DNA from 2 places in the Oceanobacillus sp. B139/18 genome. Region 2 is predicted to be linked to the other one. Evidence: riboswitches for the same ligand, from Rfam matches in the RefSeq annotation. Region 2 holds a riboswitch; the other holds the start of a gene.

Region 1 (5,862 bases), 800 kb from region 2:
ACGCCGGTATGGGGGGATTCGTATGAATTGCCGTTTTCATTGATGCGTAAATTGGATGCACCTGTATTAAATGTAGGTCCGTTCGGACATGATGCACATAAACGCACAGAAAGGCTGCATGTTACCAATGCATTTGAGCAATTTCCATATTTAATGCGTCAGCTCATTCTGCAAATTTCACAAAAAGAAGGCAAATCGTTATAATTTTATGGGTGTAACCATTAAAAAATAGATCGAAATGATTTATAATGAAATCAGAATGGAGGTGTTGTTCCATGAGTCCAGCAAACATAGGTATTCCGGGTTTGATATTGATAGTTATCATTGCCTTAATTATTTTCGGTCCCAAAAAGCTTCCGGAAATCGGGAAAGCAGCCGGACAGACCTTACGGGAATTCAAAAATTCAGCAAATAATATAATGTCTGAGGAAGACAAAAAGAAAGAAATAAAAGAAGATAATGATGAGCCTGAAAAGGACCCGTCAAAATAAGAGGAACAAGGCGCCGATGTAGTTTTCCATCATGCGCCTTGTTTTTATATTACATATAAAAAATGCTTGTAAAGAGGTTGATGCATTATCTTTACAAGCGTTCATAATCACGATCTATTTTCTTAGCCAGCCGTACGTAAAGCTAATTAATTATAGGGAAGAGGAGGAAAAGATTTGTTTATCATGGCATCACTAGAATCCCCAATAAGAAGTACCTACAATAATCAATAAGATGAACAGGACTACCAGTAGAGCAAAACCTCCGCCAAATTCATTGTAATTACTCATTTTTTACACCCCCTGTATGTTTACTATATGAAATGATTTTATGTTTGAGAGGGTATTTGACTAGAAAAAAGGATTTTAACCTATAGATATCGAATTAGAAAATTAAGAACGTAATACATCATCCGAGGTGGAATCGATGCAAAAACTAAATAACTTTTTATTAAACAAATGTCACAACAAAGGAAGTGTTTCAGGAATAAGTGTGCGCTCCGGGACAAGCGGTGCAAGCTTGTTTAATTATTATGCATCAACACGGCTGCAGCCTGCTTCCAACTTGAAAATACTTACAGCAGTAGCGGCATTAAGGAAATTAGGTCCTGAATATACATTTCAAACCGAGCTTCATTTGGGGGGGAAAGTAGTGGAGGAAACCTGTCATGGTAATGTTTATTTGGTTGGAAAGGGAGACCCGACTTTACAAGAAAAGGATTATAAACAGTTTGTGGCTTCTTTAAAAGAGCGTGGGATCAAAAATATATCCGGAGACTTTATTCTTGATGACAGCTGGTACGATGATATCCGCTGGTCTGATGATTTAATTTGGGCTGATCAGCAATACGGGTATGGTTCAGAAGTATCTGCTTTAACACTTGCTCCAGATACAGATTATGATACGAATGCTATTAAATTAATCATTACCCCGGAAAAATTGCATACAACCCCAAAGATAGAAATCCTGCCGCATACGGAAGGAATTACGGTGACCAACGATGCTGTAACGACAGAAGAAGCAGATGAAGAAGCATTGATTGTAAGGCGGAATAATTCAGCAAATCACTTTTTTATATCAGGAAAAATCGGCAGGAAAGAAGGAAAGCAGGAAGTATATATGGCTATTAAACATATTGAAAATTATATCGCAGACACAATCCGGCAAATATTAAAAAAGGAAGGTATTGCGTTAGAAGGCCGGATAAAAAAAGGAAAGCTTCAGGGAGATGCAGCGTGTATTTACCATAAACAGTCACCGCCATTAACTGGCATTATTATTCCCTTTATGAAGCTTAGCAATAATGGGATTGGTGAGATGCTCACAAAAGAATTAGGGCGTAAAACATATGATGACGGTTCATGGGAATCGGGTCTGGCAGCAGTGAAAGAAGCTCTGGCTACCTATTCAATCAATCTGGATACAATCCAGTTAAAGGATGGTTCCGGAATTTCAGCAGCTAACTTTATTCCAGCCGAAGAACTGACGCGTTTACTGTACGAAATCCAGCAGGAAAAGTGGTTCCCTGAATTTTTAGCCAGTCTGCCGGCAGCTGGAGAAGCCGATAAAATGATTGGAGGCACTTTACGTGAACGTATGAAGGGACTGGATGTTCAGGCAAAAACAGGAACCATTGAAGGTGTCAGCACTCTTTCCGGTTATGTAACCAATGGAAAGGGAGAACGGCTTATCTTTTCCATCTTATTTAATCATTTATTAGATACGGATACAGGAAAAGAATTAGAAGATGAACTGGTTGCGATAATGGCGGAGATAGAAGAATGGTGTTGACCTTTGTCATTTGTTTTTTGGGGGGGTTCATTATTTGATTTAAGCTGTTATTAAACAGAAGTTTAAGGGCGTATTGTGGAATCGTGAAGCCGGGGAAGCATATTTATAGAGCGAAGGAATAATAGCAGCAAGCTTTATTTCGATGAATTAAGCTTCATTTCATGTTTTTTTTATGACCTTACCATAGTTTTACCACATTTCCATGCTAAAGTGAAACTAAGATAGAAAAAATGGAATGAAGAAGCAGAAATGTTTTACTTTCATTTCATCATAATCACTTTGAATCTTGTAATGAATATGTCAAATAATAAGGAGAATGAATATGACAGTGCATATTTACGGAGTATCTTGCTCATCTACAAGAAAAGCGAGACAATGGTTTCGCAAAAATGGAATTGCTTATAAGGAACGAAATATTTTACATCAACCATTGACAATTGACGAACTAAAGAATATTTTACAAATGACTGTGGAAGGCACGGATGAGATACTTTCAACCCGTTCTAAAATTTTTAAAGAATTGAATTTGAATGTAGAGGATTTGTCTCTGCAAACTTTATTGAAATTAATTCACAAATACCCAAGACTGCTGAAAAGTCCAATTTTGGTGGATGAAAAAAGATTCCAAGTTGGGTACCATGAGGAAGATATTCGTCAATTCTTACCTCGTAAAACGAGACAGCTGCAATGGTTACAATGGAAAGTGGATTTAGGTTTAATAAAAGGGTAACGAACCTTAAATGAACCTTAAATTATGGAAGCATACGATGAAATGGCTGTATGCTTCCATATGTTGAATGTTGAGCAAATTAAATAATATGTAAGGAAGAATATAATTTCATCTTTACTCTAAAAAAGAGGCAGCTTTAAAATGAGCTGCCTCTTTTTTGGGGTATTGTTTTAAATTTTACTGACAACCTGCAGCGCCTGCTCAATATCTGCTATTAAATCCTCCGCATCTTCAATTCCTACAGAGAAACGAAGAAGGTCATCACCGATTCCTCTGTTATCTCTTTCTTCCTCCGGCATATCGGCATGTGTTTGTGTTGTAGGATAGGTAATAAAGCTTTCTACACCGCCCAGACTTTCGGCAAATACAATTAAGTTGAGGTTAGCTAAGAAAGAACGCACCTGGTCGGCATCTTCTAAACAAAATGAAAGCATGCCGCCTTTATTTGGATAATAAACCTGTCCAATTGACGAGTGGTCTCGCAGGTAAGCAGCAATTTCTTGTGCGTTTTCCTCGTGACGCTGCATACGCAATGCAAGTGTTTTTAACCCGCGGACAAGCAGCCAGCTGTCTGAAGCAGATAATGTTGCTCCTGACGCATTATGCATTTCAAATAATTTTTCGGAAAGGTCAGGACTTTTGGTTACGACCAGACCGGCTAAAACATCATTATGGCCGCCGATATATTTTGTCGCACTATGCACTACAATATCCGCACCAAGCGTAATTGGCTGCTGGAGATAAGGTGTTAAAAATGTATTATCAACAATAAGCAGCAGGTTATGCTTTTTAGCCAGCTCCGCATACTTTTCAATATCCACCTCCTGAAGTAACGGGTTCGTCGGTGTTTCTAAAAAGATAGCCTTTGTATTTTCGTTAATACATCGTTCTGTTTCCGTGATATTTTGACAGACATCATAGGTCACGGAAATATTATAAGCTTTTTCAAAATGATTAAAAATACGGTAAGTTCCTCCGTAGATATCTTTTGTCGCGATAAGGTGATCGCCCATACGAAACAGGGAGGAGAGAACTAATTGAATAGCTGCCATTCCTGAGCTGCAGGCGAAAGCAGCATCTCCTTCTTCCAGCTTTGCGAAACCTTCCTCTAAAACAGATCTGGTCGGATTCTTGGTACGCGTATAATCATAACCTGTGGAATGGCCAATTCCCTGGTGCTGATAAGCTGTTGACATGTAAATAGGCGGATTTATAGCCCCTGTCCGTTCGTCCGTTTTATTACCTAACTGTACTAATGCTGTTTCTATTTTTCTCATTTTCCTTCAGCCTCCTCAATCCAGAAACATGAATTCGCTTATCTTTCGCGAATATGCTGTTTTCTTATGATTTTCCCATGTGAAATCAATAAAAAACCCTTCTTATTCCAGAGATGAGATAAGAAGGGTATGATATCGTGATGATACATATCTTATCTTTAAAGGGGAGTTCCCTTCTGGAATTAGCACCTTGCTAGAAGCAGCTGGTTGCTGAGACATCGTCGGGCCAGTCCCTCCGTCTCTCTGGATAAGAATTGGAATTTTATTAAATTATAATTACGTTAACTTTACAAGAGCGAGGAAAAAAAATCAAGTCTTGATTTTTTTAAAAATGAAAAAGCCGGCAACACTGGCTTAGAGGCTGTGTATAGAAAGAAGAAGCTTGAAAAAAACGAAAAGTATTTGAAAAGGACTCCGATGACGATTACAATGGTAGTGTAGTGAACGTATTGTTGAATGGTTATAAAATGGACAATTACTCTGAATGAGTTGGATATGTCTGATAATAAAAAGGGTGAAATAATAAATATCCGAATGAAACTATTTAAAAAGGAAGAAGATATATGCGCAAAAAAAAGCTATTATGGGTAAACATTTCTATGTTAGCAGGTTGTATTATCATCATTGGCATGGGGATTTATAAGGATAACCGCTCTGTAGAATATTCAATGGAAGTGAGTACAGAAGACGGAACTGGACAAACTGGAGAAAGCGTAGAGATTTTTACAACCTCCTGGAATAATCGGTTATTAGGAGACAATGAACAAATTTATCAAACAGCTAATTTAGATTATCGCAACATACTTCAGCAGGAAGACAATGAAATAGAAGTGCAGGAAGAGCGTACTGTGACTCAAGGTACCGAAACAGAGGAAGAAACATACACAAATCCAGAAACAGAGGTGCAGGAAGAAGATTATATAGCTTCTGAGGAAGCATCATCTAATCAAATAACAAATGATGAGCCAGCTGACAGTGAACAAAGCAGTAACGCTTCAAATAAGGAAAACGCAGCTGGTGAAAATAATGAGAATACAGAAAGCCGAGAATCAGAATCGAATAATACGCAACGTTCCACAGCTTCTGTACATCAGAATCAATCTGAAAAAAATAGCCGCTTTTCTGATTCCAATAATTCTGGAGCTGAAACTGAGGCGCCCGGCACAAATGACAGGAATGAAGAGAATTCAGAGAAAGAAGATTCAAAAGATAAATCGGATCAACCGCCGAAACAGCCGGAAGAGGAAGAAAATGGCAACGATGATAATGCAAACAACAAGGAACCCGATTCTGAAGATGTAGAGAGTGAAGAGCCGGAATCAGAGGAAGGAAATCCTGAAGAAGAAGAAAATAATGGAGAGCATGAGACTGAAGAAGAGGGAGAAAACTCAGACTCAGAAACAGATAAAGGTTCTGAAGAGCACAAAGGTTCTGAGGTCGATACTGCATCCATCTATGCTGATTAAATTACGAAAGAAAGCAGCTGTTTCATAATTAAATTAATAAGGTAAAATAAAACTGCGAATTTGCTGTAGCCTGGCGAATTTGCAGTTTTTTAATATTAAAATCTCAACT
Region 2 (5,862 bases):
CTTCACTGTAAATAATGAAATTCTCACGATAGCGCAGGAGAACAGCGATTAAATCTTCCTGTTTCCATTCTCCCCAGACATCTTGAATATCTGAGTCATAGCCAAACGCTTCAATGTCTCCAATAATAAACAAATTTTCTGCAGCCTTAGGCTCAACTAACTCCATTACTTTTGCATGATCCTCTTTTGTCAGTTTTCGTATCATCCTGCTTCCTCCAATAGACGTCAATAGTAGCTTCTACATGATTAAAATCTTACATTCTTCCAGTTAAGACATTATTTCTTCTCTTACTCCTCATCGCATTCCCATCAATCAGAAACATGAATCAATATCTTCCCAGTACTCTTCCTGCTGCTGATAAAATCATGTGCTTCCGCTATTTTTTCAAGAGGAAACACTGTACCGACTTTTATTTCTAATTTTCCGTTCACTATTAATTCAAGGACATTTTGAGATACGGCTTCCAATGTCTCCGGCCTTTCTTTTCTTGTCGTACCTAAGCTGAACCCCAGTACAGACCGGCAGCTCGCGTGCACTTCCTTTGTATTAAAATTTCCAATACTGCCTGATGAATTCCCAAAATGAACCAGCTTGCCAAAATGCGATAAAACCTTCATACTTCTTTCGGTTATCTCTCCAGCCTGCGAATCAAAAATAACGTCTACACCTTTACGATCTGTTGTTTCTTTTATTTTTTCATCAAAATCTGTATATGTATAAACATCATCCGCTCCTAATTCAAACGGCACGCTGCTTTTTTCAAGGCTGCTGACCGTACCAATAATTCGTTTGGCTCCGAGCAATTTGGCCATCTGAATAATCGTTGAACCGACTCCACCGGCCGACGAATGGACTAAAACCGTATCATCTGGAGTTATTTGTGCTAAATCATATGTTAATTTATAAGATAAAAAGCCGACAGTCGGGCATGCTGCAGCCATTTTAAAATCTAATTCATCTGGAATTTTAAAAGTAAGTAACTCCGAGGCCAGGACATATTCCGCATAGGCGCCCCCTTTTGGAAAGCATATAACCCGGTCACCAGGCTTGACGCTTTCTACAGATGCTCCAACCTTCTCGACTACTCCAGCGGCATCTAATCCTAAAATCATCGGGAAATTTGCCTTCGCTTTGTTGCCGGTTCTATTCTTAATATCAGCATAATTCACGCTGGTATAAATCACTTTAATTAAAATTTCATCGGTTTGAGGTTCCGACTTTGGTATTTCTTTGAATTGCAGCACATCTGATCCGCCAAATTCATTCATTATAACCGCTTTCATCTTATTTCCTCCCTTTTTATGTCAGCTCTTTCTTAAACAGAACGCGATCATTGCCAAACCCATCATAATTTGCTTTTACTGCTGCACCATCTACTGTTTTGTCTCCTCGCTCCAACACAAAGCCCATTTTTTGATGAAACGCAATCGACGTTTTATTCACGGGAGAAGTGATGGAGCGGATGATTTTCCGATCAGACATTTTAACTTTGGTGAAAAATTTCTCATAAAGTGTTTTTCCAATGTCTTTCTTTCTGTAATCCGGGTGTACACCTACAAAATGGATATATGCTTCATCTGACTGATCCTGTGATAAAAATCCAATTAAAAAACCTACCATCTCGTCATCTTCTTCTGCGATAAAACTGGTATTCTTAAAATGTTGAAAAAATAATTTAGGCAGCATCCCTGCCATATCACGCCCGCCCCACCAGTCGTTTATCTGCGGAATCAGGACATCATAATCCGAACTTTGCAAACTGCGAATTTCCATTCTACATTCTCCCTTTTATTTGAAACGATGTACTATCATTCGTATAAATTCTTTTATTTCCCATGATCAAACAGCTGAATATCCTTATTGTTATTACTAATATATCAAAAAATTATAATGATTTCTTTCTTTGTTTGAATTTTTTTAGAATTTATATTTAATTTTTCGCGCCCGCATGTTAACCTTAATTTAAATTAGGTTGACAAAGAGAGGAGCGTTTTTTTGTTCAAATCGTTTAAAAATCAATTCATCCTTTCGTCAGTTGTTTCATTATTATTCATCATAAACACTTACTTACTTTTTAATTTTACTTATCGAATCAGTGACATAATGGCAAATTTATTTTTGTTCATCACCTTAGCTTCCGTTTTCAATACTGGTTTATTAACTCAAAAGTATTTTCATTCAAAACAATCTTCTCTAAATGACTCATAGTACGTATTCAAAAAGTTCGGCAAAAAGGAGATTTGGAAAGCCCACCTCTCCAAATCTCCTTTTTCTCATATCCCTTATTTCCACACATCTTCAGCAATTCGCACAACATGCCGGATTTTTTCCCATTGCTGTTTCTCACTCAATAAATTCCCTTCCTCTGTGGAAGCAAACCCGCATTGAGGACTCAGGCAAAGCTGATTCAACGGTACATAGCCCGCCGCTTCTGTAATTCTTGCTTTAACAGCCTCCGGATCTTCCAGCTCGCTGAACTTAGACGTGATAAGACCCAGCACAATGAATAAATCATCACGGTTCACATGGCGTAAAGGTTCAAATCCGCCCGAGCGGTCATCATCAAACTCCAGGAAAAGACCATCCACCTGTAAACCGCCAAAAATCGTTTCTGACACCGCCTCGTAACCGCCGCTTGACATATAGGTAGATTGGAAATTCCCCCGGCAAATATGCATTGTTACCAGCATATCATCCGGTCTGTTCGCAATCGATTCATTGATTGCTCTCGCACATAATTCAGCTGTTTTCTCTGGATTTCTTCCTTTTTCAAGCAACGAATTTCTGCCCTTCTCTGAGAAAAAGGTTGCCCAGGACGTATCATCCAACTGTAAGTAGCGGCAGCCTTCATCGTATAATGCCTGAATCACCCCTTGATAAGCAGCAACCAGGTCATCAATAATGGCTTCATCATTTTCATAAATTCCTTCTTCAAAATCCGCCCGGAAAAAGAGCATGTTCGGACTCGGAATCGCAAATTTTGCAACCGCATCCCCGGCAATACCATGCAGGAATTTATAATGCTCAATCATATAATGATTACTAAAACCAATTTTACCGGTTACCTTAATGCCTCGTTTTTTCGTTTCCACACCAGTGAATTGCAAGCCTTGCTCCGCGGTATAGCCTTCCACGCCATCGAAGCCTTCCAGAAAATCAAAATGCCACCAGGCACGGCGAAACTCCCCATCTGTCACCGATTGAAGACCTGCTTTTTTCTGCTGTTCTACCAGTTTGATAATTTCCTCATCTTCCAATTGACGCAATTGTTCTGCACTGATTTCTCCTTTTGCCCTCTGGGCACGCGCTTCTTTTAAACGCTTGGGACGAAGAAAACTCCCTACATGATCTGCTCTGAATGGAGCCCGTGTATTTTTTGTCTCTGCTGATATCGCCATCGAATACCCCTTCCTCTTTGTCTCCTATATTCATTCTATATTCCATTAAAAAAAACCCCTTCCGAAAATAGAAGAGGTTCGATATGATAAAATCTCTTCTTATCTTCAAGCAAAAATGCTTCTGGAATTAGCACAGTACAAATCAACGTCTGCTGCTAAGGCTTCAGCGGGCCAGTCCCTCCACCTTTCTCGATAAGAATATATGGAATTATACGAATAATTACAGTTTACTTTACATGGAAGCAATGAATTCGTCAAGGAGAATCCCAAAATATAGGAATCTTTCTGCGATCGATTTTAAATCAAAATTGCGTTACCTTTTTTTATCGGAAAAAATTTTATAATCTTCACTGATCACAAAAGCAGAAAAATACAAGCAAAAAAATAAAATAGCTGCTCCTTCCCATGATACACTAACCCTCGTAAATAGGGGCTCAATACATATTTTATAAAAACTAACACTAAGCAACCATTGAACGACATAACTCCAAAGCATTACTTTCTTTGTCTGTTTCATTTTCGCTGCTTTAAGGATTAGCATATATAACAAATCAAACAGCATCCCCACCACGTAAGACAGAAAAAGCAATCCTCCGAAGTAAAGAAAATTAATAAAAATACTATCAAAAAAATGTATTTCGATAAGATTCCAGCCTGCTAAAATATTAGATAAACCATATGTTATTAAAATAGGAATGGCTACAATAACTGCGATACTACCCATTACTAGACCAACAGTAAGCAAATTGGCAACAAGGGTAGAAAAATCCATTTTTTTATTATTCAAAATTCATTGAATCCTCCTTGTCTATACCTATATTATAAGGGACTATTACATCCTAATGAATATATATTCTTTTAACTCACTGTACTACAATATCAACTGAAGATTTCCCTAAATTTTCATGTTTCTGAAACGACAGTAACAACTTTTTTATCGCTCAGTTAGTTTAGAGCCATTCGCTCCCCAAATTTTGAGCTGTAGTTTTCGTAGCAAATTCATCTTCTTTTTGATTTAATTCCATCCTATCACATCCTATGTGCCGATAAACTTCTACTAAATGAAGGTTCTATTTATAAATCTTTTAAAAAAGCTAAATAATTTTCTAACGTTTTCACCTCTCGCTCGGCTATAAACAATAGAAAGGGTTCATAATCCCCTTCTGTTCCAGAAATATCTAAAGCCTCGTAATACTTGAATCTATCGTCCTTTTCAATTGTAATTGGAGGAAATCCAGACTTCATCAATTCAAAATTCATAAGTAATCTAGAGGTTATTCCATTTCCGTTAGAAAAAGGATGAATATTTACAAATTTTGCATGCAGCAGACAAGCTTTTCCTAAAGGGGGAGTCTTGAAAGCGTATTTTACTTTCTTAGAATCCCTTATACTCTGGAGTGCAAGCCTTTCGCGAATGCCTTAGTTGGGACTGCGATTACTCGCCCCATCAAAAACGTTGCACTTATACTTTATTCCTTGAATTCTTTATGCTTTCTTAAAGTGTAAAAAATAACGAGTTCTCTGATCTTTAAATTTCTTCCATTATATTTTATTCGTCCCAAATGATGCTAACCACCATTATACCATATACCAAGTCCGATCAACTTTCTTAGAATTCTATGAAGGAAACTATAAATGTAAATACTCTCTTCAATACTCCATCAAAAAAAGTACCAGACATCTAACAATAATCAATTGTTACAATGCCTGGTACTTTATTTAGCTTGATATTAGAGCCTTAGCTGACACGATTTCCCGGTTTTATCTCTTCTTTTAATTTAAAAGAAAGAATAAATCCAACGATAGCAATAATTGCTGCTACGATAAAGGAAACATTCACACCATGAATAATACCATTGATATCCTCACCTGGTATAGCTGCAGTGGACATGATTGTTACAAGCACTGCTGTACCAACCGAGCCAGCTACTTGGCGGAATGTATTATTCATTGCTGTCCCGTGCGGAATCAATTCGTTAGGCAGCTGGTTCAATGCCATGGTTGTCATAGGCATCATTACCATGGCAATCGAAATCATGCGAATGGCATTCATGGTTGCCAGATAGTTGAAGCTTGTATCCGCAGATAAATTCGTGAATGCAAAAGTTGTCAAGGCTAGCAGTAACAAGCCGCCCCGAGCAAGCCATTTTCCTCCGAATCTATCAAAAAGATAACCGGTAATCGGGTTGGAGAATCCCATTATAATCGCACCGGGCAACAAGACAAGCCCAGATTCAAGCGCCGAGAAGCCAACCATATTCTGCATGTATAACGGCAAAATAACATTTGTCCCAATCATCGCAGCGAAGACCAGCATTCCAAGCGCCGTTGCTAACGTGAATGTGCTGTGTTTGAATACCCGGAATTCAAGAAGCGGTTCTTTCAAGTTCAACTGTCTGGTAATAAACCAATAGAGAGAAATGCTGCCGATAACAATCGTAAGAATGACCTGAAGACTGAGCC

What was found. Region 2 has a riboswitch for S-adenosylmethionine ahead of ACZSMY_RS07090 (5-methyltetrahydropteroyltriglutamate--homocysteine S-methyltransferase). Riboswitches for the same ligand answer to the same signal wherever they lie in the genome.
Region 1: linked by a shared signal. The riboswitch ahead of ACZSMY_RS03200 (methionine biosynthesis PLP-dependent protein) and the one ahead of ACZSMY_RS07090 (5-methyltetrahydropteroyltriglutamate--homocysteine S-methyltransferase) in region 2 are both predicted to bind S-adenosylmethionine.

Annotation. Positions count from the first base shown of each region.
Region 1 covers NZ_JBVFXI010000001.1:660,064-665,925, forward strand. Annotated here, with positions in the region: gene ACZSMY_RS03175 (M20/M25/M40 family metallo-hydrolase) at 1-204, shown strand, start outside; gene tatA (twin-arginine translocase TatA/TatE family subunit) at 276-491, shown strand; gene ACZSMY_RS03185 (YjcZ family sporulation protein) at 684-779, opposite strand; gene dacB (D-alanyl-D-alanine carboxypeptidase/D-alanyl-D-alanine endopeptidase) at 916-2,280, shown strand; gene spx (transcriptional regulator Spx) at 2,603-3,010, shown strand; gene ACZSMY_RS03200 (methionine biosynthesis PLP-dependent protein) at 3,181-4,287, opposite strand; SAM riboswitch class I at 4,437-4,541, opposite strand; gene ACZSMY_RS03205 (hypothetical protein) at 4,851-5,753, shown strand.
Region 2 covers NZ_JBVFXI010000001.1:1,461,062-1,466,923, forward strand. Annotated here, with positions in the region: gene ACZSMY_RS07075 (GNAT family N-acetyltransferase) at 1-205, opposite strand, end outside; gene ACZSMY_RS07080 (quinone oxidoreductase family protein) at 310-1,284, opposite strand; gene ACZSMY_RS07085 (GNAT family N-acetyltransferase) at 1,301-1,774, opposite strand; gene ACZSMY_RS07090 (5-methyltetrahydropteroyltriglutamate--homocysteine S-methyltransferase) at 2,284-3,399, opposite strand; SAM riboswitch class I at 3,496-3,598, opposite strand; gene ACZSMY_RS07095 (hypothetical protein) at 3,713-4,186, opposite strand; gene ACZSMY_RS07100 (Fic family protein) at 4,474-4,815, opposite strand; gene ACZSMY_RS07105 (MDR family MFS transporter) at 5,138-5,862, opposite strand, start outside.